4 regions of the Lysobacter xanthus genome follow, and region 4 is predicted to be linked to each of the others. Evidence: predicted binding sites of a transcription regulator. Region 4 holds the regulator's gene; each other region holds the start of a gene.
What was found. Region 4 encodes FliA, which starts transcription of late flagellar genes. Its sites were predicted from a motif close to TAAAGTTTNNCNNNCNNNGGCCGATAA; they were not measured.
Positions count from the first base shown of each region.

Region 1 (7,897 bases), on a different contig from region 4:
CGTGGCCCAGGCGATCGTTGACGCGCTTGAAGTGATCGAGGTCGAGATACAGCACCGACAACGCCTCGTCGCCCTGCAGGCGCGCCGCCAGTTCGTCGCGCACCGCACGCCGGTTGAGCACGCCGGTGAGGGGATCGGTGTCGGCGAGCACGCGTGCGACGTCGCGCTGGCGGCGCACTGAAGCCGCGCGTTCGGCGAGGCCGAGCGACAGCACGATCGCCTCGAACGCACCGGCCGCGAACGCGGCATCGTCCGACCACGTCCAGTCGGCCGCGATGCCGTAGAGCTGCAGGCTGCCGATCACGGTGACGCCGAGCAGCGGCAGCCAGCCGAACAGGAACAGCAGCGCCGATCGCGAGCCCCGCCATGCGGCGGCCGCGGCGGTGCCCAGCACCAGCGGTGCGCCGAGGATCAGCATGGGATTGACGAGTGCCCGCGCCGCGGCGTGCAGGCCGGGCAAATAGCCGGCCGCGACCAGCAGCAGCATCAGGCCGCAATAGCCGTGCAGCACGCGGCGCAGCCGCGGCAGGCGCCGCTGCAACGTGGCGAAGCGGTCGAGGAACAGCACCGCGGCGATCACCGACAGCGTGGTCACCGCGCGCCCCCACGTCGGCAGCGTCGCGGCCATCGCCGTCCAGCCGAGCGGCTCGACGACATAACCGCTCTGCGTCGCCTGGATCACCGCATACGAGACGACGTAGGCGGCGTACCAGTTGAACGCCGGATCGCGCAGCCGCAGGCCGAAGAACAGCGCGATCACCGCGGTCGCCAGCATCGTGGCGAGGCAGGCGGTGGCGAAGGCCAGCCAGCGCGCCTCGACCCGCGCCTGCTCGGGCACGCTGCGCAGCGCGAACGTCATCGGCGACGGCAGCGTGCCGCGCGCATCCACGTGCAGGCGCAGCGGCGCGCCGTCCACCGGCAGGGCCGGCAGCTCGAACGCCAGCCGGCCGTAGGCGGGACGCGCGTCGCCGGCCTGCAGCAGATGCGCGGTGCGCGACGGCGCACCGGGCATGTCCAGCGTGACGCGCTGGAATGCGGCGGATTCGACGGACAGCACCCAGGCGCCCGCGGGCCAGCCGCCGGGCGGGGGCGACAGCAGCACCGGGGCGCCGCCCGGCGGACGCCCGAACGCGGTGAGCTTCGACGGATCGAACGCCCGCATCGGCGCATCGGGCGCGGCAGCCGCAGCCCATCGGCCGGCCAGCACGACCTCGCGCGGCGCCGTCGCGCCCGCCACCGCGGCCCACGCGACCACCAGCACGGCCACCAGCATGCGGACCACGCGACGGGCGGCGAGGGGTCGGTCGCAGAACGAAGAGGTCACGTCGGGCAGCCGCGCGGGGACGCCCCCATCATCGGCCGGTCGTGGCCGATCCTGCAGGGGCCCGGGCGCGCCGCAGCGTTGCACCCCTGCTGCCGCGCGGGCGAGCGGGCCTGCCGCAGTTTCGCCGCGCGCGCCTTGATCGCGCGCAAGTCGCGGCCGCCTGTCGCACGCAGAATTCCGCCACTTCCGGACGGACGACCATGGCGACGATCCTCTACGAGCGCGACGGCCATCGATGCGTGGCCTTCAGCGACCTGGTGCGCGGCGACGACGGCATCCAAGCCAACCAGTTCCTCGTGCAGCACGGCGCGTCGAGCGCACTGATCGATCCGGGTGGCGCCCTGCTCTACAACCCGCTGATCCTCGCGATGGGCGCATTCGCGAAACCCACCGACCTCACCTGGCTGCTCTGCTCGCACCAGGACCCGGACATCATCGGCTCGGTCGACAAGTGGCTGCTGTACACGAAGGCCATGGTGGTCTGCTCGAAGCTGTGGGGCCGCTTCGTGCCGCACCTCGTCCCCGGCTACATGAACAATGCCGGCAGCGAGCGCTACCGGCTGCTGCCCGACGAAGGCGGCCGCATCCCGATGGAGGACAGCCACCTCCGTGCGATGCCCGCGCACTTCATGCACTCGGTGGGTAACTTCAGCTTCTTCGATCCGGTGAGCCGCATCCTGTTCTCCGGCGACGTCGGCTCGTCGATGATCCCGAGCAAGGCGCCGTACGTCTTCGTCGAGGACTTCGACCGCCACGTCGAGACCATGGCGGGCTTCCATCGCCGTTACATGGGCTCCAACCGCGTGGCGCGGCTGTGGGCGCGCATGGTGCGCACGCTCGATCCGGAGATGATCGTCCCGCAGCACGGCCTGCCGATGCGCGGCACGGCGATCCCGGCCTTCCTCGACTGGCTCGAGCGCCTGGAATGCGGCGTCGACCTGCTCACCGCCGCCGACTTCGCCTGATACCGCCGCTGCGACGGCCGCGCGACATCGCCACCCCGACCATGGCCGCATGAACGACCGCATCCGCCATCCCGAACTCGCCGCGCGCACCTGCAGCGCGGCTGAGGCCGCCGCGCACATCCGCAACGGCCACACGGTCGCCATGAGCGGCTTCACCGGCGCCGGCTATCCCAAAGCCGTGCCGGTGGCGCTCGCCGCGGCAATGGATGCCGCGCACGATGCGGGCGACGCCTTCCGCGTGCGCGTGCTCACCGGCGCGTCCACTGCACCCGAACTCGACGGCGCACTCGCGCGCGTCAAGTGCATGGAACTGCGGCTGCCGTACCAGTCCGACCCGACCGTGCGCGAGCGCATCAATGCGGGCGAACTCGAATACATCGACATCCACCTGAGCCATGTCGCGCAGTACGCCTGGTTCGGCTACTTCGGCCCGATCGACGTCGCGCTGGTGGAAGTCAGCGCGATCCGCGAAGACGGCCTGCTGGTGCCGTCCTCGTCGGTCGGCAACAACAAGACGTGGCTCGACCTCGCCGACAAGGTGATCCTCGAGGTCAACCGCTGGCAGCCCGCCGCGCTCGAGGGCATGCACGACATCTACTACGGCACCGCGCTGCCGCCGAACCGGCGCCCGATCCCGCTGACGCATGCCGACGACCGGATCGGCGAGCCCTACCTGCGCGTGGATCCTGCGAAAGTCGTCGCGGTGGTCGAGACCGACGCGCCGGATCGCAATTCGCCGTTCACGCCGCCCGACGAGGACTCGCGCCGGATCGCCGGCCACCTCATCGAATTCCTCCGCCACGAGATCGCGCGCGGGCGCCTGGCGCCGACGCTGCTGCCGCTGCAGTCCGGCGTGGGCAACATCGCGAATGCGGTCCTGGCCGGGCTCGCCGAAGGCGGCTTCGAGGACCTCGTCGCCTACACCGAGGTGATCCAGGACGGCATGCTCGGCCTGCTGCGGCAGGGCACGCTGCGCATGGCATCGGCCACGTCGTTCTCGCTGAGCCCGGACGGCATCGAGGCCTTCAACCGCGACGTCGATTTCTACCGGGACCGCATCCTGCTGCGCCCGCAGGAGATCTCGAACCATCCGGAGATCATCCGCCGGCTCGGCTGCATCGCGATGAACGGCATGATCGAAGCCGACCTCTACGGCAACGTCAATTCGACGCACATCGCCGGCAGCCGGATCATGAACGGCATCGGCGGCAGCGGCGACTTCGCGCGCAACGGCTACCTGTCGGTCTTCATGTCGCCGAGCAGCGCGAAGCACGGCGCCGTGTCGTCGATCGTGCCGATGGCCAGCCACGTGGACCACACCGAGCACGACGTGATGGTGCTGGTGACCGAGCAGGGCCTCGCGGACCTGCGCGGCCTGTCGCCGAAGCAGCGGGCCCGCACGATCATCGCGAACTGCGCGCACCCCGATTACCGGCCGATGCTGCAGGACTACTTCGACCGGGCCTGCCGCGACGGCGCGGGCCTGCAGACCCCGCATCTGCTCGGCGAGGCCCTGTCCTGGCACCGGCGCTTCGTGGAAACGGGCTCGATGCGCGACTGACGAGCGGCGCGCCAGCGCCGGTACATTGAGGTCGATCAAGGCGACGCCGCGCCGGATGCGCGATCGTCGCGACGACCCACCCGGCAGGAGACGCGCATGCGGACGGCAACCCCGGCGGAATCGCGCGATGCGTCCACGCCGGTCGGGCTCGGCGCGGCGGAGGCCGCCGCACGCCTCGTGCGGGACGGACCGAACGCGCTCGAAGCCACGCGCCGCGGCCGGATCGCACTGGCGGCCAGCGTCCTCGGCGAGCCGATGCTGCTGCTCCTCGTCGCCGTCGCCGCGCTGTATGCGGGCGTCGGCGAATGGCGCGATGCGGTCACGATGGGCATCTCCGTGGGCTTCGTCATCGCGCTCAACGTCTACCAGGACGTGCGCGCCGAACGCGCGCTCGATGCGCTGCGCGACCTCGCCGCGCCCCGCGCCCGCGTGCTGCGCGACGGTGCGACCGCGACGGTGCCCGCGGCGTCGATCGTGGTCGGCGACGTGGTCGCGCTCGCCGAGGGTGACCGCATCCCCGCCGACGCGCGCCTGCTCGGCGAGGTGGTGCTCGAAGTCGACGAATCGCTGCTGACCGGCGAGTCCGTTCCTGTGGTGCGCGGTGGCGCGGACGCCCCGTCGACGCTGCGCGCGGGCACGTTCGTGGTGCAGGGCCAAGGCCTGGCAGAGGTCGTGGCGACCGGCGCACGGACGGAGTTCGGGCGCCTCGGGCAGACGCTGTCGGGCGTGGTGCGTGCGCCGAGTCCGCTGCGCGCGCAGATCCGCCGCGTGGTGCGGCTGTTCGCGGTGCTGAGCCTGCTCGGTGCGACGTCGCTGCTCGTGCTCGAGCTCGCCCGGGGCCGCGACTGGCGCACCGCGGCGCTGCCCGCGCTCACGTTCGGCATCGCCACGGTGCCGGAGGAGTTCCCGGTCGTGCTCAGCGTGCTGTTCGCGCTCGGCTCGTGGCGGCTCGCGCGACTCGACGCGCTCGTGCAACGCCCCGATGCCATCGAGACGCTCGGCTGCCTCAGCGTGCTGTGCACCGACAAGACGGGCACGCTTACCGAGAACCGCATGCGTGTGCAGGCGGTACAGGTGCCCGATGCCACCTTCGCGCATGGCGACGCCGCACCCGAGGCGCGCCGGGATGTGCTCACCGTCGCGGCCGGCGCATGTCCGCCGCGCGCGGTCGACCCGATGGACCTCGCCGTGCTGGGGGCGGCGGGCGCCGGGGTGCCCGTGCGCGACGTGCAGCGCGTCTATCCGTTCTCGAACGCGCTGCATGCGACGGCAGTGGCAGTCGACATCGACGACGGCGGCAGCCTGCTGTGCTGCAAGGGCTCGCCCGAAGCGGTCGCCGGGCTCTGCCGCCTCGATGCGGCGCACCGCGCGGCGCTGGAACGCGACGTCGCCACGCTTGCCGAAAGCGGCCTGCGCGTGATCGCGGTCGCGCGCGCCACGCTGGCCGACTCCGCGCACCTGCCGGATGCGCTCGGCGAGATCGCCTTCGGCTGGTGCGGCCTGCTGGTGCTCGCCGACCCGCTGCGCGCCGACGTGCCCGACGCATTGCGGCGCGCCCGGCAGGCGGGCGTCCGCGTCGTGCTGATCACCGGCGACCATCCGGCCACCGCGCGCGCGATCGCGCGAGCCGCAGGGTTCGCGAACGTCGACGAGGTGATGCACGGCGATGCGATCGCGGCGGCGGCGCCCGACGAGCTCGCGGCGCGCGCGCGCGGCTGCGACCTCTACGCGCGCGTGCGGCCGGCGGACAAGCTGCGCCTCGTGCAGGCGCTCGTCGCCTCGGGCGAGGTGGTCGGCATGACCGGCGACGGGGTGAACGACGCGCCCGCTCTCGCCGCTGCGCACGTAGGCATCGCCATGGGCCGGCGCGGCAGCGACGTCGCACGCCATGCGGCCTCGGTGGTGCTGCTCGACGATCGTTTCTCCACCATCGTCGAGGCCATCCGGCGCGGCCGCGGGATCCACGCGAACCTCGTGCGCGCCTTCCAGTACATCGTCGCCGTGCACGTGCCGATCGCCGGCGCGGCACTGCTGCCCATGCTGCTGTCGATGCCGCCGCTCCTGATGCCGATCCACGTGGTGCTGATGGAGCTGCTGATCGATCCGGCGTCGACCCTCGTGTTCGAACGCCGCCCCGGTGCGGACCGGCTCATGGACATGCCACCGCGCGCGCTGCGCTCGCCGCTGCTGACGCGGGCGGGATTCCTCCAGGCCGTGATGCTCGGCGGAGCGGCGCTGCTGGGAACGATCGCCGCGTACCGGCTCGTGGTCGCCACCGGTGTGCCCGCAGCCAGCCTGCCGGGCTACGTCTTCCTGTCGATCCTCGGCGGCAACCTCGCCATGCTCGCGGTCACCGCCTGGTCCACCGGCAGCGGGCGCCGCGGCGTGCGCGACCTCGGCGTCGCGGCCGGGCTCGCGGTCGGCGTCGTGGTGGCGGCCGCGGCCGGACCGGTGCCCGGCGTCTTCCACCTGCAGGCGCTGTCGCCGGGTCCGGCGGTGCTGGCGGCGGTCGTGCCCGCGCTGCTCGTGTTCGCCGCGGCGGCGCTCGGGCGGCTTCTGCGCGCGCTGCACGGGGGTTCGCGGCCGATGCGCGACCGCGCGCCCGCGCCGCTTTGATCCACGTCAACACGGCGGCCCGGGATCGGCGCGAAGCTCACGGCTGGCCCGAGGAGACCGCCATGTCGACCGCCTTCCCCCGCTATCCCGCACTGGTGCGCGCGGTGCACTGGCTCAGCGCCTTGCTCGTGCTGGTCGCCTACCTGACCAGCGACCTGATGGACGACGCCGGCGAACACGGCGGAGGCGGCACGAACTGGCACGTGCTCGCCGGGCTGCTGTTGCTCGCCCTGTTCGTGCCGCGCCTCCTCGGCTACACGATGAAGCGCCCGCGGATGCCGCCCGTCGCGGGTTCGGCCGCCGAGCGCATCGCCGCGGGCGCGCTGCACGTCGCGCTGCTGCTGTTCGTCGTCGTGCAGCCGCTGATCGGGCTCGCCTCGCTGTGGGCGGACGGGCAGACGGTGGCCGTGCCGCTCACCGCGTGGACACTGCCGTCCCTGCTGCCGATCGAACCCGCCCTCGCGCGCGACCTCGAGGAACTCCACGAGGCGCTCGGCACCGTGTTCTACGGCGTCATCGGGCTGCACGCGGCCGCCGCGCTGTGGCACCACGTGGTGCGCCGCGACGGCGTGCTGCGCCGCATGCTCTGAAGCGGGGTCAGCGCGACCCGGGCGACGGCGGCAGTTTCGCGGGCGTGGAGAACGGACGCGTGGCGTCGACCACGAACAGCACGATCGTCCGCACCGGGTCGGGGCCGCCGCTGGAGATCTGCATCGCCCTGTCGGCGCTGTCGCCCGCGTGCGCGGTTCCGGCCGGGATGCGCACGAGTCCCTGCTCGGTGCGCAGGCGGTGTTCGCCGGCGAGGACGAGGAACGCCTCCGAACCCGGGTGCGAATGCACCGGCGTCACGGCACCGGCCGGGCCGCTCGCGAAGTTGATTCTGAGCAGGTATTCCGGCGCGTCGATGCGGCGGATCGGGCCGATCTCACGCACGAACGTGCCACCCGGCGTGGAACCACCGGCGGCGCCCAGGGTGAACAGCCACGCGCGCCCGTCCGCCTCCGCGGCGAGGGAATAGGCGCCTGCCGCGGCGCGGGCCGCATCGATCGAGGCAAACGTCTCGGCCCGCCAGACGAGTTCGCCCGCCGGCAATGCCGCGACCTTCTTCTCGACGAGCGGCACCACCGACAGCGCGTTCGCCGCGGTGCCGACATGCGCCTCGGGCTCGTGGGCGCCGGCGGCCGGGGCCCACGCAAGCAGGACGGCCGACAGCAGGCAGGCGGAGAGGTTCATGGCGGCTCCGAGGCGAACGGAGCGCCACCATCGCGCGTTCGCGCGCCGAATGGGGTGCCGTTCGCCGGAACGGAACGCATCCACGCCGGGGATGCGGCTCGGCCTGCCGGTCCGCGCCGGACCGCACGCACGACGGCGCGCGCAACCGCGCTCCGACGCAGGCCGATCGGCCGGCGGCCCATGAGCCCTGCGTCCTTC
Region 1 covers NZ_BAAGAB020000001.1:92,217-100,113, forward strand. Annotated here, with positions in the region: gene ACY35P_RS00490 (GGDEF domain-containing protein) at 1-1,324, opposite strand, end outside; gene ACY35P_RS00495 (oxygen-binding di-iron domain-containing protein) at 1,525-2,289, shown strand; gene ACY35P_RS00500 (acetyl-CoA hydrolase/transferase family protein) at 2,339-3,850, shown strand; gene ACY35P_RS00505 (cation-translocating P-type ATPase) at 3,947-6,466, shown strand; gene ACY35P_RS00510 (cytochrome b) at 6,529-7,056, shown strand; gene ACY35P_RS00515 (cupin domain-containing protein) at 7,064-7,699, opposite strand.
Region 1: ACY35P_RS00490 (GGDEF domain-containing protein) is a predicted target of FliA. The motif match lies at 1,353-1,379, and genes of this name have one in related genera.

Region 2 (7,897 bases), on a different contig from region 4:
ATTGCGCGCGGCCTTTGCCGCCAACTCCGGATTGGTGCTCTCGCCGCCGCCCGCGCGCGGCGCGCCGCCGACGAAACCGGCGAGATCGTCGAAGTCGAGCCGGTGCGAGACGAACTTGCCGCGCAGGTAGGGGCGTGGACCGCCCACCTCGACGCTCGCCGTGCCCGACAGGTCGCTGTCGCCGACGCGCCCCTTGAAGCGGTCGTAGTGCCAGACGGTGCGGTCGCCCTTCGCGTCGCGGGTGAGCTGGCCGTCGAGCGTGTACGGCGGCGTCGGCGGCAGGGCGAGGCCGAGCAGCGGGTACAGGTCCTCGAGGTTCTGGCCCGAGAGTGCCAGGCGCAGGTCGAAGTCGCGCAGCCGCAGCGGGTCGAGCAACGTGCCGCGTGCATGCGCCTTCGTCCGGCCCGCGCTCGCATGGACGTCGACGCGGTACGGCGATTCGCGGTCCTTGAGCTGCAAGGGCGACTCGGCACGACCGTTCAGTGTGAACGCATTGCCCTGCCAGTGCCCATCGCCCTTCGCGACGATGGGGGGCGGCGCGTCGCCCTTCGCCGCCTCGGTGGCGACGCGCACCGCGATGTCGGTGCGATGCACGGGGTCGAGGAACTCGAAGTGGCCGTCGTCGATCCAGAGGTTGCGGAACTGCACGTCGGACTTCGAATCGTCCTTCTTGCGGAAGACCCAGTTGCCGCCGTGCTTGCCCGTTTCGAGGTTGAGCGTGGGGCGGTCCAGTCGGATGGAGGGAATGCGCACGTGGCCGCGGAAGAGCGGCTTGAGCTCGACCCGCGCCCGCACGCGGTCGGCCTTCGCCATCAGCGGACGTTTCGCCCAGTCCGCGTTCGAGAAGGTGATGCGGTCGGCGGTGACCGTGGGGACCCAGCCGAGGTCCACGTCCAGGTCGCCCCGGATGTGCAGCACGCGCCCGGTCCTGGCGTGCACGTACTTCTCGAGCGGACGCCGGAACCAGTTCCAGTCCCAGAGGACGACCAAGACGACGACGGCGATCGCGAGCAGCACGAACAATGTGCGGAACGGATGCCGGAGCACCGCATGCAGCGGCGAGCCGCCGCCGGGGGGCGGGGGCGTGTCGGCCGTCGCGGGGGCGGGGGCCGACATCGGTCCGTCAGCCCGCCGTGCAGGCGAAGGTGCCGCCTTCGTCCTGGCTCAGCTCGCCCTTGCCGTCCGTCATGCGGAACGCGAGGGCTTCGCCGCGGAACCGGAAGGCGTCGTCGGGATCGCGGGCGATCTGCACCCGGCGGCCGTCCTTCAGCGTCACCACCGCGACCAAGTCGCCGATCTCGACCCGGTGTCCGCCGTCGCAGGTGAACGACGCCGCGGCGCGCGGGTTCGGTGCGGCCGCAACGTCGGCAGGGGCCACCGCGGTGCCGCGGCCCTGGAAGCCTTCCGCGCCGGTGACGCCGGTGGACCGCTCGGCGGCTTCCGGCTCGTCGGCGGGCTGTCGCGGCTCGCCGCTGCGCTTTTCCTCGGAGCAGGCCCCGAGCAGCAGCACGAGCGCGAGGGCGGCGAGGCGGGCAGGCATGGAGGACATTAGCGACTCCGGCGGCGGTGGACGCACATTCTGCGTGGACCGATCAAGCGCCGGTGAACCCGTTGCGACCGGTTCAGACCACCTGGCGCAGCACCGCGACGTAATGGCAGACGCTGCCGGCGACGCAGAACAGGTGCCAGATCGCATGCGCGAACCGCGATTTGCGCAGGTAGAAGACGGTGCCGAGCGTGTACGCGATGCCGCCCGCCAGCAGCCAGCCCAGCGTCACCGGGTCGACCGCGCGCATCAGCGGTCGGATCGCGACGATCGCGATCCAGCCCATCGCGATGTAGAGCGCGGTGGACAGTCCCTTGAAGCGGCCCGTGAAGAACAGCTTGAAGACGATGCCGGCCGCCGCGAGCGTCCAGATGCCGGCGAACAGGCCCCAGCCGAGCGTGCCGCGCAGGTCGATGAGGGTGAACGGCGTGTAGGTGCCGGCGATCAGCAGGTAGATCGCACAGTGGTCGAAGACCTTCAGCCGCGCCTTGGCCACCGGATGGGTGATCGCGTGGTAGAGGGTCGAGGCGAGATAGAGGAGGAGCAGGCAGACGCCGAAGACGATCGCCCCGGCGAGTTGCCAGCCGTCGCCGTGGATGGCGGCCAGCGTGATCAGCACGGAACCCGCGGCGAGGGCCGCGATCGCCCCCACCCCGTGCGTCAGCGCATTGGCGAGCTCATGGGTGGCGTGGCGTAGGCCATGGCCGGGCTCGGCGGGCAGGCTGGGGGAGGCGTCCATCCCCGCATCCTACGATACGGGGGCGAATGGCGGGGTGGCAGGTCCGCTCAGTCGATGCCGACCGCATGGGCGTGCTCGCGCGTCGCCATGAAGGTCACGCCGGGCGCGCGTTCCTGGGCCAGCTGCAGGTTGACGCGGGTGGGCGCGAGGTAGACGAGCTGGCCCGCGGCGTCGATCGCGAGGTTCATCGCGTTCTTCTCGCGGAATTCCTCGAGCTTCTTCGCGTCGTCGCAGCGGATCCAGCGCGCGGTGGCGACCTGCACCTGCTCGAAGCTCGCGTCGACGCCGTACTCGTCCTTGAGGCGGTAGGCGACGACGTCGAACTGCAGCATGCCGACCGCGCCGAGGATCAGGTCGTTGCTCATCAGCGGGCGGAAGAACTGCGTCGCGCCTTCCTCGGACAGCTGGGCGAGGCCTTTCTGCAGCTGCTTGAGCTTCAGCGGATCGCGCAGGCGCGCGCGTCGGAACAGCTCCGGCGCGAAATTCGGGATGCCGGTGAAGCTCAGCGACTCGCCCTCGGTGAACGTGTCGCCGATCGAGATCGTGCCGTGGTTGTGCAGCCCGATGACGTCGCCGGGATAGGCCGCCTCGGCGATCTCGCGGTCGCTCGCCATGAACGTGAGTGCGTTCGCGAGCTTCAGTTCCTTGCCGCTGCGCACGTGGAAGGCCTTCATGCCGGCCTTGAACTCGCCCGAGCAGATGCGCATGAAGGCGACGCGGTCGCGATGCATCGGGTCCATGTTCGCCTGGATCTTGAAGACGAAGCCCGACAGCTTGTCCTCCACGGGCCGCACGTCGCGGCCGGTCGTCGCGCGCGGCTTCGGCGCGGGCGCATGCTCGACGAAGAAATCGAGCAGCAGCTGCACGCCGAAGTTGTTGACCGCCGAGCCGAAGAACACGGGCGTCTGCTCGCCGCGCAGATAGGCGTCCTGGTCGAACGGATTCGACGCGCCCTCGACCAGCTCGAGCTCGTCGCGCAACTCGCGCAGCATCGGGGCGCCGATGCGCGCTTCCAGCTCGGGGTCGTCGATCGAGGCGAAGATCGAGGAGTCCTGCCGCGTGAAGTTGCGGCCCTGCTCGTAGAGGTGCACCTCGCCCGTGAGCAGGTGCACGACGCCCTTCAGGCGCTGGCCCATGCCGATCGGCCACGTCACCGGCGCGCACCTGATCTTGAGCACGTCCTCGACCTCGTCGAGCAGGTCGATCGGGCTCTTGCCCTCGCGGTCGAGCTTGTTGATGAACGTCATGATCGGTGTGTCGCGCAGGCGACAGACCTCCATGAGCTTGATCGTGCGCTCCTCGACGCCCTTGGCGACGTCGATGACCATGAGCGCGCTGTCGACCGCGGTGAGCACGCGGTAGGTGTCCTCGCCGAAGTCGGCGTGGCCGGGGGTGTCGAGCAGGTTGACGATGCGGCCCTCGTACGGGAACTGCATCACCGAGGAGGTGACCGAGATGCCGCGCTCCTTCTCGAGCGCCATCCAGTCGGACGTCGCATGGCGCGCGGCCTTGCGGCCCTTGACCGAGCCGGCCATCTGGATCGCGCCGCCGAACAGCAGCAGCTTCTCCGTCAGCGTCGTCTTGCCGGCGTCGGGGTGGGAAATGATGGCGAACGTGCGGCGGCGCAGCGCCTGCAGGGAAACATCGGACATGGCGTCGGCGCGCACGGGGCGCGGCAGAGGTTTCGGGGAGGGCGCCGATTATAGCGGGACGGCCGAGCCCGGCCGCCGCCGGACGGCGTCAAGTACCCGGGGCCGCCGCCGTTAACCGGTTCAGACGCGGAAGGACGGGGGGCGCGGTGTACATCGTGATGGTGGGTGAGGAGGGCGGCCGGGCGGGCGAATTGCAGCTCGCGCTGAACGATTTCGGGCTCGACTGGACCATCTGCTGGCTCGCCGCCAGTGGCGAGGCATTGACGATCCCGAGCGATCGCCGCGTCGACGTGGTGGTGAGCGACATGCGCGTGGGCGCCATGCAGGGCGCGCACCTCCTCGAACAGGTGCGGACGCTGCATCCGGAGGCCGCGCGCATCCTGCTGCTCGACCGCGGCCACGGCACCGACGCGATGACTGCGCTCGACGTCGCGCATCGCTTCCTGCGCAAGCCGCTCGACGCCAGCGAGCTGATCGAGGCGGTCGAGAGCGTGCAGGAGCTTCGCGACCTGCTCACCAACCCGACGCTGGTGCAGACGATCGGCCGCGTGGGCTCGCTGCCGCCGCCGCCGAAGCTCTACATGGAGCTCGAGCGCCTGATGCAGGATCCGGACGTCAGCGCGGCCGAGATCGCGGCCCTGATCTCGCAGGATCCCGCGGTGGTCGCCAAGGTGCTCCGGCTCTGCAATTCCGCCTACTTCTCCGCGGGACGCGCCGTCACCGACATGAAGACCGCGGTGACGCGGCTCGGAACGCGCATCCTGCAGCGGCTGGTGCTGACCACCGAGGCGCTGCAGGCCGGCGCGATGTCCCCCACCGAACGCGAGGCGATGCAGGAGCGTGCGCTCCGGTCGTCGCGGCTCGCCGCACAGCTGTTGAGCGGCCCGAGTGGCGAACTCGCGGCGACCGCCGCCTTGCTGGCCGAAGTCGGCAAGCTGCTGCCGGGCGTCAACCGCGGCGGCCCCGACGACACCGGCCCGCACTACGCGGAAGCCGGCGCCTACCTGCTGGGGCTGTGGGGCCTGCCGATGCCGATCGTCGAGGCCGTGGCCTACCACCACCGCCCGGGTGCCGTGCGCATGTCGGGCTTCTGGGTGCCCGGCGCCGTGCATGTCGCCTGTTCGCTGGTGGGCGGGCTTCCGCTCGACGAGGAATACCTGCGCTCGGTGTTCCAGCTCGAGCGCGTACCGGAATGGCGCGAGAAGGCCGAAGCGCTCGCGGAGGCCTGAGGCTCAGTCGCCGCCGAGGTTGAGCGGGCCCTGCGGCCCGCGCATCCGGAACGGGATCGACACGAGCCGCATCCCGCGGTTCACCTGCACCGCGAAATGCAGGTGCGGCCCGCTGGTGAATCCCGTGTTGCCCGACAGCCCGACCACGTCGCCCGCATGCACGGACTGGCCCTCGCGGACCAGCACGCCCTCGGGCTTGAGGTGCGCATAGACGCCCATCGTGCCGTCGGCATGCAGGATGCGGATCAGGTTCGCGCGCCCGGCGTAGCGCTCGCGATCGAGGCCCGCGCGCGCGAAATCGGTCTCGACCTCCATGACCACGCCATCGCGCGCGGCCAGCACCGGCGTGCCGATCGGCGCGGCGAGATCGAGCGCGTAGCGGTTCTGCTCGTCGTCGTGGCTGAAGCCGCCGCCGAAGCCCTGGTCGATGCGCCAGCCGCGCATGCGCAGTGGCAGTCGGTACTCGACGTCCATCGGGCGCGCGTTCGGATCGCCCGGCACGACGTCCATGCGCACTTCGAAGTCCCCGCCCGTCTGCGGATCGGAGGTGGCGACGTAGGCGACCACGCTGCGACCGCGCGGCGGCACGACGGTGCGCACGGGCAGGTCCGGATCGGCGCGCACGTTGGTGGCCCGCGTGAAGTACATACGCACCTCGACCGGGCCCGACACGCGGCTTTCGGCAATCGCCTGGTAGCCGGGGCCGGAGGGCTGGATGCGCAGCACCGCGATCGCCGCCGGCTCGCCGCCCGTCGCGTCGACGCGCACGGTGGAGGCATGCGTCACCGACGCCGGCACGCGGTCGCCGTAGTGCACGACGCCGCGGGCGTCGACCCAGCGATGGACCTTGCCCGCCTGCACCGCCGGCAGCGCGAAGACGAGCGCGCCGACCAGGACCACGTGGCGCCGCGGGCGGCTCACTGCGTGCAGCGTTCCGACAGATGCAGCGCGCGCGCGACGTCGCGCAGGTCGAACGCCGACAGCGCGCGATCGTCATGGATCGCGTACAGCACGCCTGACGGGAAGCTCGGCGTCGACGCCGCATGCAGCGCGACGCCATCGGTATGCGCCGTGACGCGGCCTTCGAAGCTGCCGCGCGCGGCGAGCGTGCGGCGGTCGAAGACGTGGAAGATGGTGCGCGGCGCGAGCTGGTCGACCGCGATCCAGTAACCGTCGCCGCCGGCGCAGGTCCACAGCGCGACGCCCTCGGCCTGCGCGGCGAACACGTCCTGCGGCAGGCTGCGTCCGGTGTAGCGCCCGGCCAGCGTGTACTCGCGCAGCGTCGATGGGCGCTTCTCGTCCTCGTCGGCGATCAGCAGCCGGTCGTTCTCCGCGTCGCCCGCGATGGATTCGACCGTGTGCAGCGAGGCGGCGTCCGTCGTGTCGCCGAACGTGCCGGTGACCCGTGCGCGCACGCCGCCCACGCCGCTGGTGTCGACGCGGAAGCGCTTCACGCGCTGCGCGAGTTCGGGCAACGGCGGCAGCTGGTCGAAGCGCGGGCCGTACATGAAGTTGTCGGTGACGTAGACGTCGAGGTCGCCGGGCTCCACCTCGCTGATCCACAGGCCGTATGGGCTGCGCAGCTCGGTCTCGCCGAAGGTCGCCACCGGCCGGAAATCCGGCAGCGCGAGCACCTGCACGCGGTGGTTGTCGCGCTCCACGACGAACGCGAGGTCGCCGTGCACCGCGATCCCGTTCGGGCGCTTGAACTGGCCCGGGCCGGTGCCGGTACCGCCGATCTCGCGAAGCCGCTCGCCGCTGTCGCCGTCGTAGACCACGAGCCGGTTGGACGACTTGCCGGTGACGATCGCCCAGGTGCGGCCGTCCTCGCCCGTCCATGTGGCGGCGGAATCGAGCTCGTCGTCGGGCGTTTCGATCGAGACGAAGCGCTCCGGCACGGTGGTGACGTGAACGCCTGCGGGCGGCTGCGCCGAGGCCTTGGGGGCGGGTGGCGGCGTCGGCGGGGCGGGCTGCGTCGCGCAGCCGGCGAGGGCCGCGAGCAGGGCGGCGGAGAAGAGGATCGGGCGCATCGGGCAAGTGTACGGAACAGGCCGGCGAACTGCGCGTGGGTAATCCATCGCTTCATCGCAATGAAGCGATTGACAAGCGTGGGGCCTGGCGGCAGACTGCACGCCTCCATCGAGACCGGCTGAGGGACAGGCCCTTAGACGCCGGGGCAACCAGCACGCGAGTGCCAGGTGCCAACTCCTGCGGCGTCATGCCGGAAGATGGTCGGGCTCCCTGCCTTCGCGGGCGGGGCGTCGCAGGCTCGATGGCCCCGCCGATTTCCCGGAGCCTTCCGCATGAGCCTCGTTTCTTCCCCCGCCTCGCTCGACGCGCCGCTGCAGGCCTTCGACGCCGACGCCTACCTGCCGTATCCCGCCGTGCGCGGCGAGATCGACGCGGACCTCGACTTCCGGCATGCCGGCGCGCGGCGCGTCCGCCTGCGCTACGAGCTCGCCGGCCGCACCTCGTCGCCGGTGGTGCTGGTGGCGGGCGGCATCTCCGCACATCGCCACGTGGCCGCCGGCCCCGCCGATCCGGCCCGCGGCTGGTGGGAGGCGCAGGTCGGCAGCGGCCGCGCCATCGACCCGTCGCGCCACGCCGTGCTCGCGCTCGACTGGGTGGGCGCCGACGGCACGCTCGATGCGCCGATCGATCCCGCCGACCAGGCCGACGCCATCGCGGCCCTGCTCGATGCGCTGCGCATCCGCCGCCTGCACGCCTTCGT
Region 2 covers NZ_BAAGAB020000038.1:5,013-12,909, forward strand. Annotated here, with positions in the region: gene ACY35P_RS10170 (AsmA family protein) at 1-1,116, opposite strand, end outside; gene ACY35P_RS10175 (hypothetical protein) at 1,124-1,549, opposite strand; gene trhA (PAQR family membrane homeostasis protein TrhA) at 1,623-2,285, opposite strand; gene ACY35P_RS10185 (peptide chain release factor 3) at 2,333-3,937, opposite strand; gene ACY35P_RS10190 (HDOD domain-containing protein) at 4,084-5,166, shown strand; gene ACY35P_RS10195 (peptidoglycan DD-metalloendopeptidase family protein) at 5,170-6,087, opposite strand; gene ACY35P_RS10200 (phytase) at 6,084-7,196, opposite strand; SAM riboswitch class I at 7,300-7,401, shown strand; gene metX (homoserine O-succinyltransferase MetX) at 7,470-7,897, shown strand, end outside.
Region 2: ACY35P_RS10190 (HDOD domain-containing protein) is a predicted target of FliA. The motif match lies at 3,962-3,988, and genes of this name have one in related genera.

Region 3 (7,897 bases), on a different contig from region 4:
CGAGGCCGACGAGCAGATCCTGCAGGCGCTCGCGCCGCTGGGCATCGCGCGGCTCGAATCGGGCGGCGGCGAAGGGCCGGGCCCGGACATCGGACCGTTCGCCCAGCAGGGCCTCGCCTGGGCCTCGCTCGCGCAGGACGGGACGCGCTATTTCGACCTGCACCACACACCGGACGACACCTTCGACAAGATCGACCCCGCCGCGATCCAGCAGAACGCGGCCGCTTACGCGGTGTTCGCGTATCTCGCCGCCTCCGCCGACGGCAGCTTCGGCAGCGCTCCGAAACCCGCCGCCGAAACGACCGGCCACTGAGGCCCCGCGCGAACGGTCCAGCGCCTAGACTCGGCGCCATGGCACAGCGCTACGACGAATACGGCAGCGTCCCGGTCGATCCCGTCACCGGGATCTACCGGCTCGGCGCGAACGGCCCCAGCCTGGCGACCGCGATCGCCGCCGCCGCGGCGACGCGTCGCAAGGTCGCGCTTTTGCACATCGACGTCGACATGTTCGGCTCGATCAACACCAACATGGGCGAGACGGTCGGCGACCAGGTGCTCGCCGCGGTCGCGCAGCGGCTGCGCAATGCGATGCCCGCCGATGCCTGGCTGTGGCGCCGCGGCACCGACGAGTTCATCGCCGGCATCGGCTACCGCGAGGGCGAGATGGACGGCGAGTCGCTGGCGGAGCGGCTGCGCGACGCCTTCGAGGTGCCGCTCTCCATTCCGCCCTACACGCTGCCGATCACCCTCTCGATCGGCATCGCCGTATTCCCCGACCATGCGCAGAACGCGGCGGCGCTATTGGCGACGGCGGAGCATGCACTGCGGCATGCGAAGCAGACCGGCCTCGACAACGTGGGCCTGTACTCCGGGCGCCCGGACCGCGGGCCGATCAACGACGGCTTCGCGCAGCGCTTCGCCGACGCCTTCGATCGCGACGAGTTCCGGCTGTTCTTCCAGCCGTTCGTGAACGGCCAGGACGGCTCGCTCGCCGGCTTCTCGGCACTGCTGCGCTGGAATTCGGAAGGCAACGGCCTTCTGCGCCCGAACCGGTTCCTGGACATCGTCGAGCGCGTCGGCCTCTCGGCGCGACTGGGCTCGTGGGTGGTCGAAGCGGCCGCACGGCAGCTCGCGCAGTGGCGCGACGAGGGCATCGACTACCTCACCATCTCGATGCACCTGCCCACGACGCTGCTCGCGCAGCCCGATTGCCGTGATCGCATCGGCGAGTTGCTGCATCGACTGAACCTGCCGGGCAATGCACTGGAATTCGAGGTGCCGGAAAACGCGCTGTCGCTCGACGCGCGCCACACCTACGAGACGCTGGTCGGCCTGCGCGAGCTCGGTGCGACGCTCACGGTGCAGGACTTCGGGCTCGGCGGACTGTCGTTCGCGGCGCTCGCCCAGTATCCGCTCGACCGCCTGAAGATCGACCGCAGCTTCATCCGCAACGTCACGAGCGACACCCGGTCGGCGGCCATCGTGCGCGGCATCATCGCGATGGGCCATCGCCTCGACATGAAGGTCTGCGCGAAGGGCGTCGAGAGCGAGGCCGAGCTCGGCTTCCTGCGCCGCAACCATTGCGACTTCTTCCAGGGCTACATCTTCAGCGCCCCGCAACCGGCCGAAGGCCTCGGCGAGCTGATCCGCAAGCGCTTCCTGCTGCCCGAGGCGTTCGCCCAGACGCGCCCGGAGCGCACGCTGCTGCTGCTCGACGACGAGGAGAACGTGCTGCGCTCGCTGGTGCGCCTGTTCCGTCGCGACGGCTACCAGATCCTCACCGCGAATTCGGTTCGCGAAGCCTTCGACCTGCTCGCCAGCAACCGCGTGCAGGTGATCGTCTCCGACCAGCGCATGCCGGACATGAGCGGCACCGAGTTCCTCGCCCGCGTGCGCGACCTGTATCCCGACACGGTGCGCATGGTGCTGTCGGGCTACACCGACCTCGCCACGATCACCGAGGCGATCAACCACGGCGCGATCTACCGGTTCCTCACCAAGCCGTGGAACGACGACGAGCTCCGCGAGCATGTACGCGAGGCCTTCCGTGCGCACGAGCGGCGCGCGGCGGGCGAGGAAGTGGGCTTCTAGCCCGCGGCGGCGTCACTCGCGCCAGAGGCGATGGATCGAGGGCTGCAGGCCGGGATAGCGCCGCTGCGGAATGCCTTCGACGATCGCGTGCTCGGCCCGGCACGTGTCCCGTCGCGGGTAGGCCAACGCCGGTGCGCTGTCGGCCTGCATCACTACCCGAACGTCGGGGTGCTTGGCATCGGCGCCGCGGCGGACCACCACCGCGATCTCGCGGCTGGCCAGACGCACGAGCGCACCGGGCGGATACATGCCGATCTCGCGTACGAAGGCATGGGCCAGTCGCTCGTCGACCGAGCGGCTGCGCGCCACGAAGATGTCGCGCAGCGCCTCCCGGCTCAGCACCGCGTCGCGGTACGCGCGTGGACGCACCATCGCGCTGAAGGTGTCGACGATCCCGAGCATGCGGCCCGCGAGCGATATCTCGTCGGCCGCGAGCGCACGCGGATAGCCGCTGCCGTCGACCCGCTCGTGGTGCTCATGCACCGCGCGGAGCCAGATGTCATCGGACACATCCGCATCGCGCAGCAGGTGGTGGGTCTCGTCGACGTGCGCGTCCACGGCTCGACGCTGCTCCGGCGTCAACGGGCTGCTCTGGTGGTTGAGCACGCGCGCCACCGGCGTCAGCGCGACGTCGTAGGTGAGCGCGGCCGCGATGATGGACAGGCGCTCGCGGGCATCGAGCCCCAGCGCGGTCGCGAAGACGCGGATCAGCACGCCCGCATGCACGAGTCGCGCGGCGAGGCCGTCTTCGCTGGCATCGAGGTGCATCGACGCCAGCGCGGCGTCCGCATCGCGCGCGGCGAGGTCGTCGAGTTGCGCCGCCATGCGCGTGATCGCCGCCGCGAAGCCGCCCGTGGTGCGCGTCAGCAGCTGGTTGTGCAGCATCTGCAGGCGCGTGGCCAGGTCGCGCACGGCGTCGAAGACCGGGGTATCGGCGAGCCGGAGCGGCGGCAAGGGCGCGGCGGTGCCGCGCGCGGCACCGATCGCGCGGTCGTCGGCCGCCACCATGAAGCCGCGCGCGACCAGGCGGTCGCGCTGCTGCTCGCTGCCGACGACCATTCCGCGGTTCAGCAGCAGCGTGCCGGATGCGTCATGGATGGCGAAGCGCAAGGGCTCGCCGAGCACGATGTCGCCTGAAGATCCCGGCCTCATTCGCTCCCTTCTGCACGCGACGACGTCCGGCGTCGCGGCCGGGCGGTCCGGGTGGGGGCGCCCGGTCACCGGGTTATCGGCGGCAACGCTGTCTGGTTCAGTCGACGCCGACGCCGTTCGTCGCCGCGAGGCTCACTCGGCGCGCGAGGCGGTCGGCTGCCGCACCGGCAGCACCACGCGGAAGGTGGTGCCCTGCCCGACCGTGCTCTGCACTTCGATCCGGCCGTGGTGCTTCTCGATAATGCGATAGGAGATCGCGAGGCCGAGGCCGGTGCCGCGGCCGATCGGCTTGGTGGTGAAGAACGGATCGAAGATGCGGCCGAGCGTCTCCTCGGGAATCCCACAGCCCGAGTCGGCGATGCTCACCCAGGCCTCGCCGCTCTCCTCGCCGCAGGCGAGCGTGATCGTGCCGCGCTCGGCGATCGCCTGGCCGGCGTTGATCAGCAGGTTCATGAAGACCTGGTTGATCTCCGACGGCAGGCATTCCACCAGCGGCATCTCGCCATAGATCTTCTCGAGCTTGACCTTGTACTTGAGGTCGTTCCACACGATGTTGAGCGTGGATTCGAGGCCCTTGACGAGGTCGGACGGCCGCATCGTCTCGTTGCGGCCGACGTGCGAGAACTCCTTGAGGTCCTGCACGATCCGGGTGACGCGCTCGATGCCCTCGCGTGACTCGTCGAGGAGCTGCGGCAGGTCGCCGAGGATGAAATCGATGTCGAGCCGCTGGCGCTGCGAGCGGATCTCCTCGCGATGCGCGGCCGGGTCGGGGGCGGCGACCGCGGCGGAATAGGCCTCGAGCATGCCGAACAGCGAGCCCATGTATTCGCGCAACGTGCCGAGGTTGCTGTGCACGTAGCCGATCGGATTGTTGATCTCGTGCGCGACGCCCGCGGCCAGCTGGCCGATCGACGCCATCTTCTCGGACTGGAGCAGTTGTTCCTGCGCGCCGGCGAGCGAACGGTAGGCGCGCTCGAGCTCGTCGTGCCGCTGCTGAAGTTCACGCTCGCGCGCGGACCGTGCGGAGACGTCGGTGAACGCGACGAAACGCAGCCCGTCGTTGTCGCCCATGCCGCAGAAGGTCTCGACCGCGAGCACGAGGTCGGCGCGGACGCCGGCGTCGCGGCGCGAATGACCCTGCACGCAGGCGATCGCCCAGTCGCCCTCGTTGACGAGGTCGAGCAGGCGACGGGCGGCTTCGGATTCGGTCAGCGACGGGTCGAGGCGCGCGCCGAGGCGGTGCGCGCTGGCATTCGAATAGGCGACATGGCCGTCGGCGTCGAGCAGCAGCACCGCCATCGGGGCGACGTCCGCCGCCCAGCGCATCTGCGCGCTCCAGTGGGGTACCGCGGTCGGATTCGACGGCTCGTTCTCGCTCATCCCACGCCCAGGCATCGCGACTGCGGGCGCATGCCCGCCTGACCCCCGGCATCGTACACGCCGGAGCTCTCGACGCGGCCCAGGTGGCGCAGCGCCCACGACACTTCACGACGACGGCGCGACAGCAGGATGCCGTTCGCGCGGTTGAGCTCGGCGAGCGCCATCACGCGCTCGGCCTCGGCATGGCCCGGTGCGACCGTCTCGGCGCGACGCAGCGCGACGAGCTTCGCCTGCGTCGACTGCACGAGCGCTTCCGCGTCGTTGTCGAGCAATGCACGCCTCTCCTCCTGCAACGCCCGTTCGAGCGCATCGAGCGCTTCGCCCGCCTGCGCGGGCGACGTTGCGGTCATGGACAGGGCGTGCATCGGGTCATCCCCTCATCTGGCGCTCGAGTGCGACGAGACGATTCGCGATTTCCTGCGGATCGACCCGGTAGGTGCCGTCGGCCAGGGCGGCGCGCACGGCGCTCACCTTCGCCATGTCCATCGGCGCGGACTGGCCCAGCTGCGACTCCAACGCGGCCTGCAGGCCGGTGGCTTCGCCGGTCAGGCGTACGCTGTCGACGGCCGGGGACGCGACGACGGCAGCGGAACGATCGGTGCCGGCGCGCGCCACGGCGGGCGACGCGGCGGACTCCAGGGCACGGGCCGGGGGCGGGCTCAGGCCATCGATCTTGGTGGTCATGACGAACTCCGGGGATTGCGCGGTCAGGGCCGGTATCGGCGACCGCCCGCCGGACTTGAGGCCCCGTCCGCAGTTCGTCGGAATCGGTTCAGACGAACGGTCACTGCAGCACCTCGACCACCCCGTCCGCCACCAGCCGCCCGCGCACGATCCGCTTGGAGGCCAGGTTTTCCACCGCGACGACCGCGCCGCCCAAGGCGTTCCCCAACGCCCGGCCCCCGGTCCGCACCTCGATGCCCCCGGCGCGCGAGACGATGACCACCGGATCCCCACGCTTCAGCGTCCCGGCGCCGTCCGCGAGATCCCCCGCGCTGACCACGGCCCCCGCCGGCAGCGCGCGACGCGGGATCCGCCCGGCGACCTGCCCGGGGTCGGCCATCCCCACGGCCGCGCCTCCCGCCACGTCGCGCCGTTGCACCGCCAGCTGCCCGGCCTCGATCGCCACCCCGACCCGCGCCGGCGCGGTGAGCACCACCACGTCCGCCTCGCGACGCACGCGTGCCGGCACGGTCAGGCGCCAGCCGCCAGCGTCGGGGCAGCGCACCTCGGCCATCCGCGGCCCGAGCACGGTGCCCTGCAGCGGCTGCGTGCAAGCCGGCATGCGGACCGCGGTGTCCACGCGGGCTTCGACCTGCGCCCCGTTACCGCCGAGTGCGGCCTCGGCCGCCTTCAGGATGTCCGCCACGGGGGTCGTGCCGTCCGCCGCGCGCGCTGCCTGCGCGACCAGCACGGCGGCCACGAACATCGCCATGACGACGTAGCGCTGGAGCATCGGGAGCAAGGCGGACCGTCTCATGCCTGCTCCTAGGCAATCGCCGTGCCGCGGCGCGCTGCGCGCCGCCTCAAGGAAGGCCCGGCCACGCCGACAACGCGGGCATGAGCCGCGACCTCCTCGACCGCATCGACCAACGCACGCGCCTGGCCGGCCACAACCGGCTGGCGCTCCTGCTCTTCCGGCTGGGCTCGCGTCAGCTTTTTGGCGTGAACGTCTTCAAGGTGCAGGAAGTGATTCCGCGCCCGCCGCTGTTCACCCTGCCGCAGCTGCCGCCGGCCTTCAGCGGCGCGGCCGACGTCCGCGGACGCACGGTGCCCGTGCTGGACCTCGCCCGCGCGGTCGGCCATGCCTCGCCGCCCGGTACGCCCGAGGCGCCCTACCTCGTCGTGACCGAGTTCAACCGGACCGTGCAGGGCTTCCTCGTGGCCGGCGTCGAACGCATCGTCAACATCGCGGTGGAGGACATCCACCCGCCGCCGGACCTGGGTGGCGAATGCCATTACCTCACCGGCGTGACGCGCTTCCACGGCGAGCTGATCCAGCTGCTGGACGTGGAAAGCGTGCTCGCCGAATGCGCCCCGCGCGTCACCGACACCGGCGGCCTGCAGCCGCTCGCCATCAGCGGCGACGTCCCGCGCGAGGTGCTCGTGGTGGACGACTCGCGCGTGGCGCGCAACCAGATCCGCCAGCTGCTCGACCAGCTCGGCCTCGGGGCGACCCTGCTGTCCGACGGCCGCCAGGCGCTCGAGCACCTGCAGCAGATGGCCGAGGGCGGGCTGGCCCCGACCCAGCGCTATGCGATGGTCATTTCGGACATCGAGATGCCGGCGATGGACGGCTACACGCTCACGACGGAAATCCGGCGGAACCCCGCCCTGCGCGGCCTGCACGTGCTGCTCCACACCTCGCTCTCGGGCGTGTTCAACCACGCGATGGTGGAGCGCGTGGGCGCCGACGACTTCGTTCCGAAGTATTCGGAGCGCGAGCTGGCGTCGCGGATCGAGCACCGGATCATGACGCTGCAGAAGCGCGCGGCAGCGTGAGGCGCGCCGTCGCTCTGTAATGGTGGCGGCGTCGCCGTCCGGCTGCGCTCGAGGTAAGCGATTGAAATAGAAGGCCCAGACGCCTTCGCGCACCGTAGCAACGGTGCCGCGCTCGCGGTTCGCTTCCCGCGACGACGGGAGCGACGTCGCCGGGCGCATCCGCGGACGAAACGCCCCGCACGGCGACCGCTGGGCCCGACCGACGGGACGCCCGATCCCCGCCGCTGGCACACCCCTTGCCTAAGTCCCTCCGACATCCCGCCCCCGGAGGGGCCATGGCCAACGACTCGTTCCTCGGCATCCACGGCACCGCCCTCGCCCTGCGCGAGCAGCGGCTGCAGCTGCTGTCGGCCAACATCGCCAACGCGGACACTCCGGGCTTCCGCGCCCAGGACCTCGATTTCGCCCAGGCGCTGAACACCGCGATGGATCCGGCCGCGGCCGCCACCGGCGATGCGATCGGCGCCGCCGCGCAGGCCGCACGCTTCGATGCACCCACCTCGCAGCCCAGCCTCGACGGCAACACCGTCGACGGCGAGCGCGCGAAGGCCGCATTCGCGCAGGCGTCGCTCGAATACCGCGCCTCGCTCAACTTCATCGAATCGAAGGTGCGCACGATGCTCACCGCGATCACCGGGCAGTGAGGGCTGACGCATGAGCAACCTGCCCATCTTCGACGTCGCCGGCAGCGCGATGACCGCGCAGCAGGTCCGCCTGTCGACGGTCGCCTCCAACCTCGCCAATGCCGACTCCATTTCGGGTTCGGCGGCGG
Region 3 covers NZ_BAAGAB020000048.1:11,516-19,412, forward strand. Annotated here, with positions in the region: gene ACY35P_RS11405 (M28 family peptidase) at 1-313, shown strand, start outside; gene ACY35P_RS11410 (EAL domain-containing protein) at 352-2,091, shown strand; gene ACY35P_RS11415 (HD-GYP domain-containing protein) at 2,104-3,243, opposite strand; gene ACY35P_RS11420 (ATP-binding protein) at 3,376-4,623, opposite strand; gene ACY35P_RS11425 (flagellar protein FlgN) at 4,620-4,988, opposite strand; gene flgM (flagellar biosynthesis anti-sigma factor FlgM) at 4,993-5,307, opposite strand; gene flgA (flagellar basal body P-ring formation chaperone FlgA) at 5,408-6,103, opposite strand; gene ACY35P_RS11440 (chemotaxis protein CheV) at 6,184-7,125, shown strand; gene flgB (flagellar basal body rod protein FlgB) at 7,401-7,769, shown strand; gene flgC (flagellar basal body rod protein FlgC) at 7,780-7,897, shown strand, end outside.
Region 3: flgM (flagellar biosynthesis anti-sigma factor FlgM) is a predicted target of FliA. The motif match lies at 5,340-5,366, and genes of this name have one in related genera.

Region 4 (7,897 bases):
TCTGCGCCAGGTTGAGGAAGCTCGCGAGCGTGAGCCAGCCCGCATGCAACGGCAGCGCCCAACGCGCGATGCCCGGCGCGGGCTTGCGCTCGCTGCAGGCGATGGCCGCGGCGCGCGCGGTGCCGAACAGCGCGGTGAAGATCACCAGCACGCACAGCCAGTAGGCGCCGGTCGAGAACAGCGGCATCCACGCGGCGGTGGCCGCGAAGCCCAGTGCCGACCAGGGCGCCATTCGCGCGAGCGCGGGGTCGCGGCGGCGCGGGCCGGTGGCCTGGGCGATGCCGTAGGCGATGTCGAGCAGGAAGATCAGGCCCCAGATCGAGAAGGCCCAACCCGCCGCGACGAGCAGCGTCGGGTAGCGGTCCGAGACGGCGCCGTTGGTGGGGCCGAACGTCCCGCGCTGGGAGAACCAGGCGATCGCGGGCATGCACAGCGAGAGCAGCAGGACGACGAGGCGCATGACGGGACCGGATTCCGCAGGTTCCCGTCGTGATACCAGAAGCGGCGGGCCCGCTGCCACTGCCGGATGTCGACGCGTCGCTCCGCGCCCGCGCCCGGACCCGGGGAAATGCGCGATGGCCCACACGCAGCCGCCCGGAAGTCGCCCGCACGGCCGCCCCATCGCGACGCGGCGCCGGTCGGCGAACGCACTGTCCGGACCCCGGCCGCTGGACGCGCCGAAGGCCGGCCCCGACAGCGCACGGGCGGCCACACGGCCCGCATTCCGGCCCGACACGCGACCGGAGCCGTCTACCGTGGCGCCGCGTCCAGCAGGCGAAAACGAAGAAGGCGCCCGCAGGCGGCTTCGATCCAGCGGCGACGACAGGGGTCAGCCGTTGGCCACCGCGCGCCGGGTGCGCACGCCGGTGTCGTGCAGGGAGTCGACGTCGAGGATCAGCGCCATGCGGCCGTCGCCGATGAGGCTGGCGCCTGCGTAGCCGGCGAGGCCGCGCAGCGTGCGGGGCAGGGCCTTGATGACCACTTCCTCGCGGCCGCGCACGCGGTCGACCAGCAGCACGAAGCGCTGTTCGCCCGCCTGCAGCACCACACCCGTCGCGCCGCCGTCCGGCGCCGGGTCCACGCCGAGCCAGGCGCGCAGGTCGAGTACCGGCGTCGGCTGCTCGCGCAAGTCGATCACGCTCTGGCCGTCGATCCACATCGCATTGCCGCCGGTATGCGAGAGCACCTCGACCACGCGCACCAGCGGCAGCGCGTAGACGTCGCCGTCGATCTCCACCAGCAGCGTCGGCAGGATCGCCAGCGTGAGCGGCACCTTGATCGACATGCGCGTGCCGCGGCCCACCTCGGAGTGGATCTGCACGGTGCCGGCGAGCTCGCGGATCTTGCTCTGCACCACGTCCATGCCGACGCCGCGGCCGGACAGGTCGCTCACCTCGGCCTTGGTCGAGAAGCCCGGCAGGAAGATCAGCTGGAGGCACTCGTCCGCCGACAGTCGCGCCGCCGATTCGGCGTCGACGAGTCCCTTGCGGATCGCGCTCTCGCGGATCTTGTCGGGGTCGATGCCGGCGCCGTCGTCGCGCACCTCGATCATCACGTGGTCGCCTTCCTGCTGCGCGGAGAGGCGGACGTTGCCCTGCTCGGGCTTGCCGGCCGCGCGGCGCACGTCGGGCGCTTCGATGCCGTGGTCGATCGAATTGCGCACCAGGTGCACGAGCGGGTCCGACAGCGCCTCGACGAGGTTGCGGTCGAGTTCCGTTTCCGCGCCGACGACTTCGAGTTCGACGGACTTCTGGACCTGCCGCGCGACGTCGCGCGCGAGCTTCGGGAAGCGCGAGAACACGCGGCCGACCGGCTGCATGCGCGCCATCATCACCGCGGACTGCAGTCGACCGGTCGCGGCGTCCAGCACGGTGACGGCGCGATCGAGGTCCTCGTCGCGCAGGCGCGGGCGGATGGTCTTCAGGCGATTGCGCGCGAGCACGAGTTCGCCGACGAGGTTCACCATCGCATCGAGGCGGCGCACGTCGACGCGGACCGTGGTCTCGCCGGCGTCGTTCGCCGCCGGGCTGCGGCGCCCCGCCGGGGCCTGCGGCTCGGGACGGGCAACCTGGGTGGGAACCGGCGCAGGGGCGACGGCGGCCGGCGGCGGTGCTTCGGACACCGGCGCGGCGCCGGGGAGCGCCCCCTTGCCGTGGAACGTATCGAGCAGGGCGTCGAAATCGAGATCGTCGAGGTCGAGCGGCAGGTCGCTCGCACTGACCGTCGGCGTGGCCGCCGCCGGCGCGGCGGCGCGTCCCTCGACATGCATGCTGTCGATCAGCGGCTGCGGCACGTCCGGCAGCGGTCGCCCCTGGGCGACGCAGTCGAGCATGTCGGCGAGCAGGTCGATCGCCTGCTGCGCGCCGTCGAAGGCGAAGGGATCGAGCGGGCTGTCGCCGTGCCGCGCGACGTCGAGGCGATCCTCGACCGCATGGCAGAGCGTGACCATCTGCGGGAAGTCGAGGAAGCCCGCGCCGCCCTTGATGGTGTGGAACCCGCGGAAGACGGTGTTGAGCGCGTCGCGGTCCTCGGGACTGCGCTCGAGCACGACCATCTGCTCGCCGAGCTGGTCGACGATCTCGCGCGCCTCGACGAGGAAGTCGGCGCAGATCTCGCTGTTGGCGTCGCTACCGCTCATGCCGTCGTCGTCCGTCGATCAGAGCCCGAGCGCGGACAGCAGCTCGTCGGCGTTGTCCTGCGTCGCCGGGGCGGCGTCGACGCCGGCCACCGCCGGGCCGTGGCCGCGGTTGTTGTGGAGCTGCAGCGGCTCGGACGGGCCGACGATGTCGCCCAGCCCGGCATGCACCGCGCGCACCAGTTCGACCACGCGGACGATGATCTGCCCGGTGAGGTCCTGGTAGCCCTGCGCCAGCGACATCTCGGAGAACCGTGCGCGCAGGCCGGCGACGGCCTCGCGCTGCGCCTCGTCCTGCGGCGGCGGAAGCTGCGCGAGCAGGCGGCCGCATTCGTCGATCAGGTCGAGCGTGCGCATGCTCGAGGATTCGGTCAGCTGCACGACGTGCTCGAGGCGCGAGCAGGCTTCCGGCAGGGATGCCGCACTGCCGCTGCCGTCGCCGAGCGCGGCGGTGAGCTCGCGCGCGAGGCGCACGAAGCCCTGCACCAGCGGCTGCGTGCGCCACTGGATGAGTTCGTCGACGTTGGCGCGCCAGGCGTCGTGATCGTCGTGCTCGAGCGCCCACAGCGCCGCCTGCAGCTTGGCGATCACCGCGCTGCGTTCGGGCTCGCCGATGCCCGGCGCGGCGCTCATGCGGCGGCCCCGATGCGCTCGAAGATCTTGCCGAGCTTGTCGCCGAGCGTGCCGGCGGTGAAGGGCTTGATGACGTAGCCGTTCACGCCCGCCTGCGCGGCCTCGATGATCTGCTCGCGCTTGGACTCGGCGGTCACCATCAGCACGGGGATCGTCTTGAGCACGTCGTCGGCGCGGATCGCCTTGAGCAGGTCGATGCCCGGCATGCCCGGCATGTTCCAGTCGGTGATGACGAGGTCGAACTTGGCCTTGCGCAGCTCCACGAGCGCGCTGTTGCCATCCTCGGCCTCGGTGGTGTCGAAGAAGCCGAGGTCGTTGAGCAGGTTCTTGACGATGCGGCGCATCGTCGAGAAGTCGTCGACGATGAGGATCTTGATGTTCTTGTCCATGGACGGGTTCCGGGCGGTCCTTGACCGACTAACGGCGGGGAAAGGGGGTTCTTGAGGCGGCGCGGACGAATGGGTCGGCGAATGTCCGCGACGCGTCGCAACGCGGGAGGAAACGGGCATGTCGGCCGCTTGGGCGCGGCCGTTGCGTGCAGCGCGGCACGGAACAGCCCTCCACACCGGCCGCCGCGACGCACCCGGCACCACGACCGGCCGCCGCGGGCTTACACCTCGACATGCTCCACGGCGGTTTCCCGCCAGTCGCCCAGCCGGCCGCGCAGGCGCAGCACGGCCTGGCCGTGGATCTGGCAGACGCGCGATTCGCTGATGCCGAGCACCGCGCCGATCTCGCGCAGATTCATCTCCTGCTCGTAGTACAGCGACAGCACCAGCTGCTCGCGCTCGGGCAGGTTGCCGATCGCCTCGCCGAGCGCCTGCCGGAAGACCGTGTGTTCGAGTTCGCGCGCGGGCGTGACGTTGCAGCTCGCGGCCAGTCGCGGTTCGCCGTCGAAGTCGTCCATCTGCTCGTCGAGCGAGAGCAGCTGGCCGCGCGAGGCGTCCTCGAGCATGTGGTGGTAGTCCTCGAGCGAGACGCCGAGCACGCTGGCGATCTCCGCCGAGTTCGCCGCGCGGCCGTTGGCCTGCTCGACCTGGCGCGTCGCGGCGACCACGTCGCGGTAGCGGCGGTGCACGCTGCGCGGCACCCAGTCGCCGCGCCGGATCTCGTCGATCATCGCGCCGCGGATGCGGATCGAGGCATACGTCTCGAACGCCGCGCCCTGGTCGGCCTGGAAGTTCTTCGCCGCCTCGATCAGGCCGAGCATGCCGGCCTGGATCAGGTCGTCCACCTCCACGCTCGCGGGCAGCCGCGCGGCGAGGTGGTGGGCGATGCGGCGCACGAGCTCGCCGTGCTTGACGACGACGGCATTGGCATCGAAGTCGGCGCTGGCGGTGCGCGTCTGCTTGTAGACATTGGCCTTGACGGCCGTCGCGGTCATGTTCATGCGGTCGCGCTCCGCGCCGTCGGGATCAGGCGTTCCATGAAGAATTCGACGTGGCCGCGCGGGCCCGCCGGCGTCTGCCACTTCTCCGCGCGCTTGGCGATCTCGCGGAAGGCCATCGAGGCGGGCGCGGCCGGGAAGGCGTCGACCACCGCTTCCTGGCGTTGGATCGCGCGGCGCAGCCATTCGTCGCGCGGGATCGCGCCGAGGTAGTTGAGCGTGACGTCGAGGAACTTCGACGTCACCCGCTCGAGCTTCTCGAACAGCTGGCGGCCCTCGCTCGGATGACCGACCTGGTTGGCGAGCACCTGCACGCGGGTCACGCCGCGCTCGCGGGTGAGCACCTTGATCAGCGCATAGGCGTCGGTGACTGACGCGGGTTCGTCGCAGACCACCACGATCACGTCCTGCGCGGCCTGGCAGAAGGTCAGCACGCTGTCGGAGATGCCGGCGGCGTTGTCGATGACCATCACGTCGATCGGCATCTCGAGCTGGCTGAAGGCGTGCACGAGGCCGACGTGCTGCGCCGGGGTTAGTTCGGTCATGTGGCGCTTGCCGCTCGCGGCGGGCACCACCAGCAGGCCGTTCGGGCCTTCGAGCAGCGTGTCGGCGAGCTCGCAGCGGCCGGCGAAGACGTCGGCGAGGGTGAAGCGCGGCGAGAGGCCGAGCATCACGTCGACGTTGGCGAGGCCGAGGTCGGTGTCGAGCAGCAGCACGCGCTGGCCGGCGTTCTGCAGCGCCATCGAGAGGTTGACGCTCACCGAGGTCTTGCCGACGCCGCCCTTGCCGCTGGCGACGGCGATGACGCGCACCGGGCCCGGCTCGTTCGCAGCGACGTGCGCGGTGGAAGCGATGGGGTTAGGCGACGACATGGCGTTCCTCGGTGGCGAGCGGGTTGTCGGCGGCGCGACGGAGTTTTTCGATCTGGAGCACGAGGCGGGACGCGTCCGCGGCCTCGAGGTCGGCGGGCACCTGCTGGCCTGCCGTGGTGTATGCAAGGGGCAGGCCATGCTTGATCGCGACGGAGATCGCGCTGCCGAGGCGGCCGGTCTCGTCGAGCTTGGTGAGCACGACGGCTTCCGGCTGCGCCATGCGGTAGCGGCGAACGGCCTCGGCCATGTCCTGCGGCTGCAGGTTGGCCGGCAGAACGAGCAGCGAACGCAGGTTGCGCGTGGCGCGCAGCCAGGTGACCTGGCCGAGCAGCGCCTTGTCGCGCGCGGCGTAGCCGGCGGTGTCGACGAGCACGAGCGGGTAGTCGACGAGCTGGTCGAGCGCGTCGGTGAGGCCTTCGGGGCCGTCGGCCTCGCACACCGTGATGCCCAGCTTGCGGCCGAGCGCATGCAGCTGCTCGCGGGCGCCGGGACGCTCGACGTCGGTGGTGACGAGCGCGACGTCGCGGGCGCGGTGACGCTGCGCGAAGCGGGCCGCGAGCTTGGCGAGCGTCGTCGTCTTGCCGGCGCCGGTCGGGCCGATCAGCGCGAACACGCCGCCGTCTTCCAGCGGTTCCGAGCGCGCGATGGTGAGCATGCGCGCCAGTTCGGCGAGCAGCGGCGCCTTGACCTTCGACGGCTCGAGCTTGGGATCGATGCGCTGGGCGATCTGCTGCGCGATCGCGTCGTCGCAACCGTAGGCCTGCAGGGTCTCGAAGGCGAACGCGCGCGCCGGCGAACCGCGCAGGCGCTCCAGGCCGAACTGGCCCATCTGGCGCTCGATCATCTGGCGCATCGAGCTGAGCTCGTTGCGCATCGCGACGATGGTCGGGTCCTCGGACTGGTTGACGACGAGCTGCAGCGTCGGCGGCGCGGCGACGGTGAGCACCGGCGCGGGCAGTGCGATCGCCGGAGCGGGTGCCTGCACCGCGGCCATCTCGGCGAGCGGGTCGAAGGCGTCGACGAACGACGGCGCGGCGAGCGCGACGGGTGCGGCGGGGATCGCGGCGAGCTGGGTGAAGTCGGGGGCGGCGACCGGCGCGGGCGCCGGCGTTTCGACGATGCGGGCGACGGGCGCCTCGATGGCGACCGCGGCCTCGACGATCTCGATCGGGGCGATGTCCGTCTCGACGTGGCCCTGCGCCCGGGTCTGCACGTATTCGGCCTCCGCCTGCACCAGGCCGGCGGCACGGGCGCTGATGGTCGGCGTCGGCTCGTCGGCGTCGGTGAGGCGGGCGAGCAGGGCGCGGAAGTCGTCGCCCGACTTCACCGGCGCGGCGGGCGCGGGTTCGGCGGCGGGCTCGGGCTTGCGCAGCAGGGAGGACAGCGCCGGGCGGTCGTTGTCCTGCGTTGCGGCGCGGGCGCGCTCGGCGAGCGCGGAGCGGGTCGCGGTGGCCTGCGCGCCGTTGCCGGCGAGCGCGGCGATCATGGCGTCGGCCCGCGAGATCGACTTGGCCGGGGCGGCTGCGGCGGCGACGGTCTCCAGCGCGCGAACCGGCATCGGCGGCGCCGGCACGAAGGCCGGCATCGCGTCGAGCGCGGTGACCGGACGCTCGGCCTCCTCGGCCTCGGCGGCGGTGCGCAGCGCCTGCTGCACCATCGCCTCGTCGTAGTCGGTGGCCGCGACGATCTCGATGCCGCCGTGGACGGGCTTGTTCGACAGGATCACGGCGTCGGGGCCGTGCTCCTCCCGCACCATCTTCAGCGCGGTGCGCATGTCGGGGGCGACGAAACGCTTGATTCTCATGCGACGGCCTCGGCTCGGGCGGTGGCGGATTGCAGGGTCGGACGGCTCATGCCGGGACTTGTGCAACGCCCGTGCCAGAGGGGCACGACGGGAAAGCGTCGAACTTGAGCGGCCGTGGGGGTGAGTCGGCGCCGCCTAGGCGGCACCGCCGCCTGGGGCCGACGAACGCCCGCGCCGCTGGCGCGGGCCGGGTGGGCCGAGGGCTGCGGAGGCGACGACGCGGCGAGCGGTGGCGCCGGAGAATCGGCGGCGCTTTCCCGGTCAACCGTCAGGCTCGCCGGAAGGCACGGGTGGGCGGTCGCCGGGGCTGCGGACGCGGGATCGATCGCGGTCCGCGGAGCCGCAGTGACGACGTCAGGCGCCGAATGCCGACGGAGTGGGCTACCGGGCCCGGGTCAGGGAGGCGGGCCGTTAGGAATGCCGCGTGCGCGACATTGCGTCAGCCGATCGACCCCACCAGCCGCAGGCGCTTGTCCTCCGGCACCTCGCCGTACGCCAGCACCGCGAGCTGCGGGACGCTGTGGCGGACGAGGCGGGCGATGGACGAGCGGATCGGCGAGGGCACC
Region 4 covers NZ_BAAGAB020000058.1:8,662-16,558, reverse strand. Annotated here, with positions in the region: partial or broken gene ACY35P_RS12335 (hypothetical protein) at 1-460, opposite strand, end outside; gene ACY35P_RS12330 (chemotaxis protein CheA) at 830-2,638, opposite strand; gene ACY35P_RS12325 (protein phosphatase CheZ) at 2,657-3,268, opposite strand; gene ACY35P_RS12320 (chemotaxis response regulator CheY) at 3,265-3,657, opposite strand; gene ACY35P_RS12315 (RNA polymerase sigma factor FliA) at 3,879-4,658, opposite strand; gene ACY35P_RS12310 (MinD/ParA family protein) at 4,655-5,527, opposite strand; gene ACY35P_RS12305 (AAA family ATPase) at 5,514-7,331, opposite strand; gene flhA (flagellar biosynthesis protein FlhA) at 7,771-7,897, opposite strand, start outside.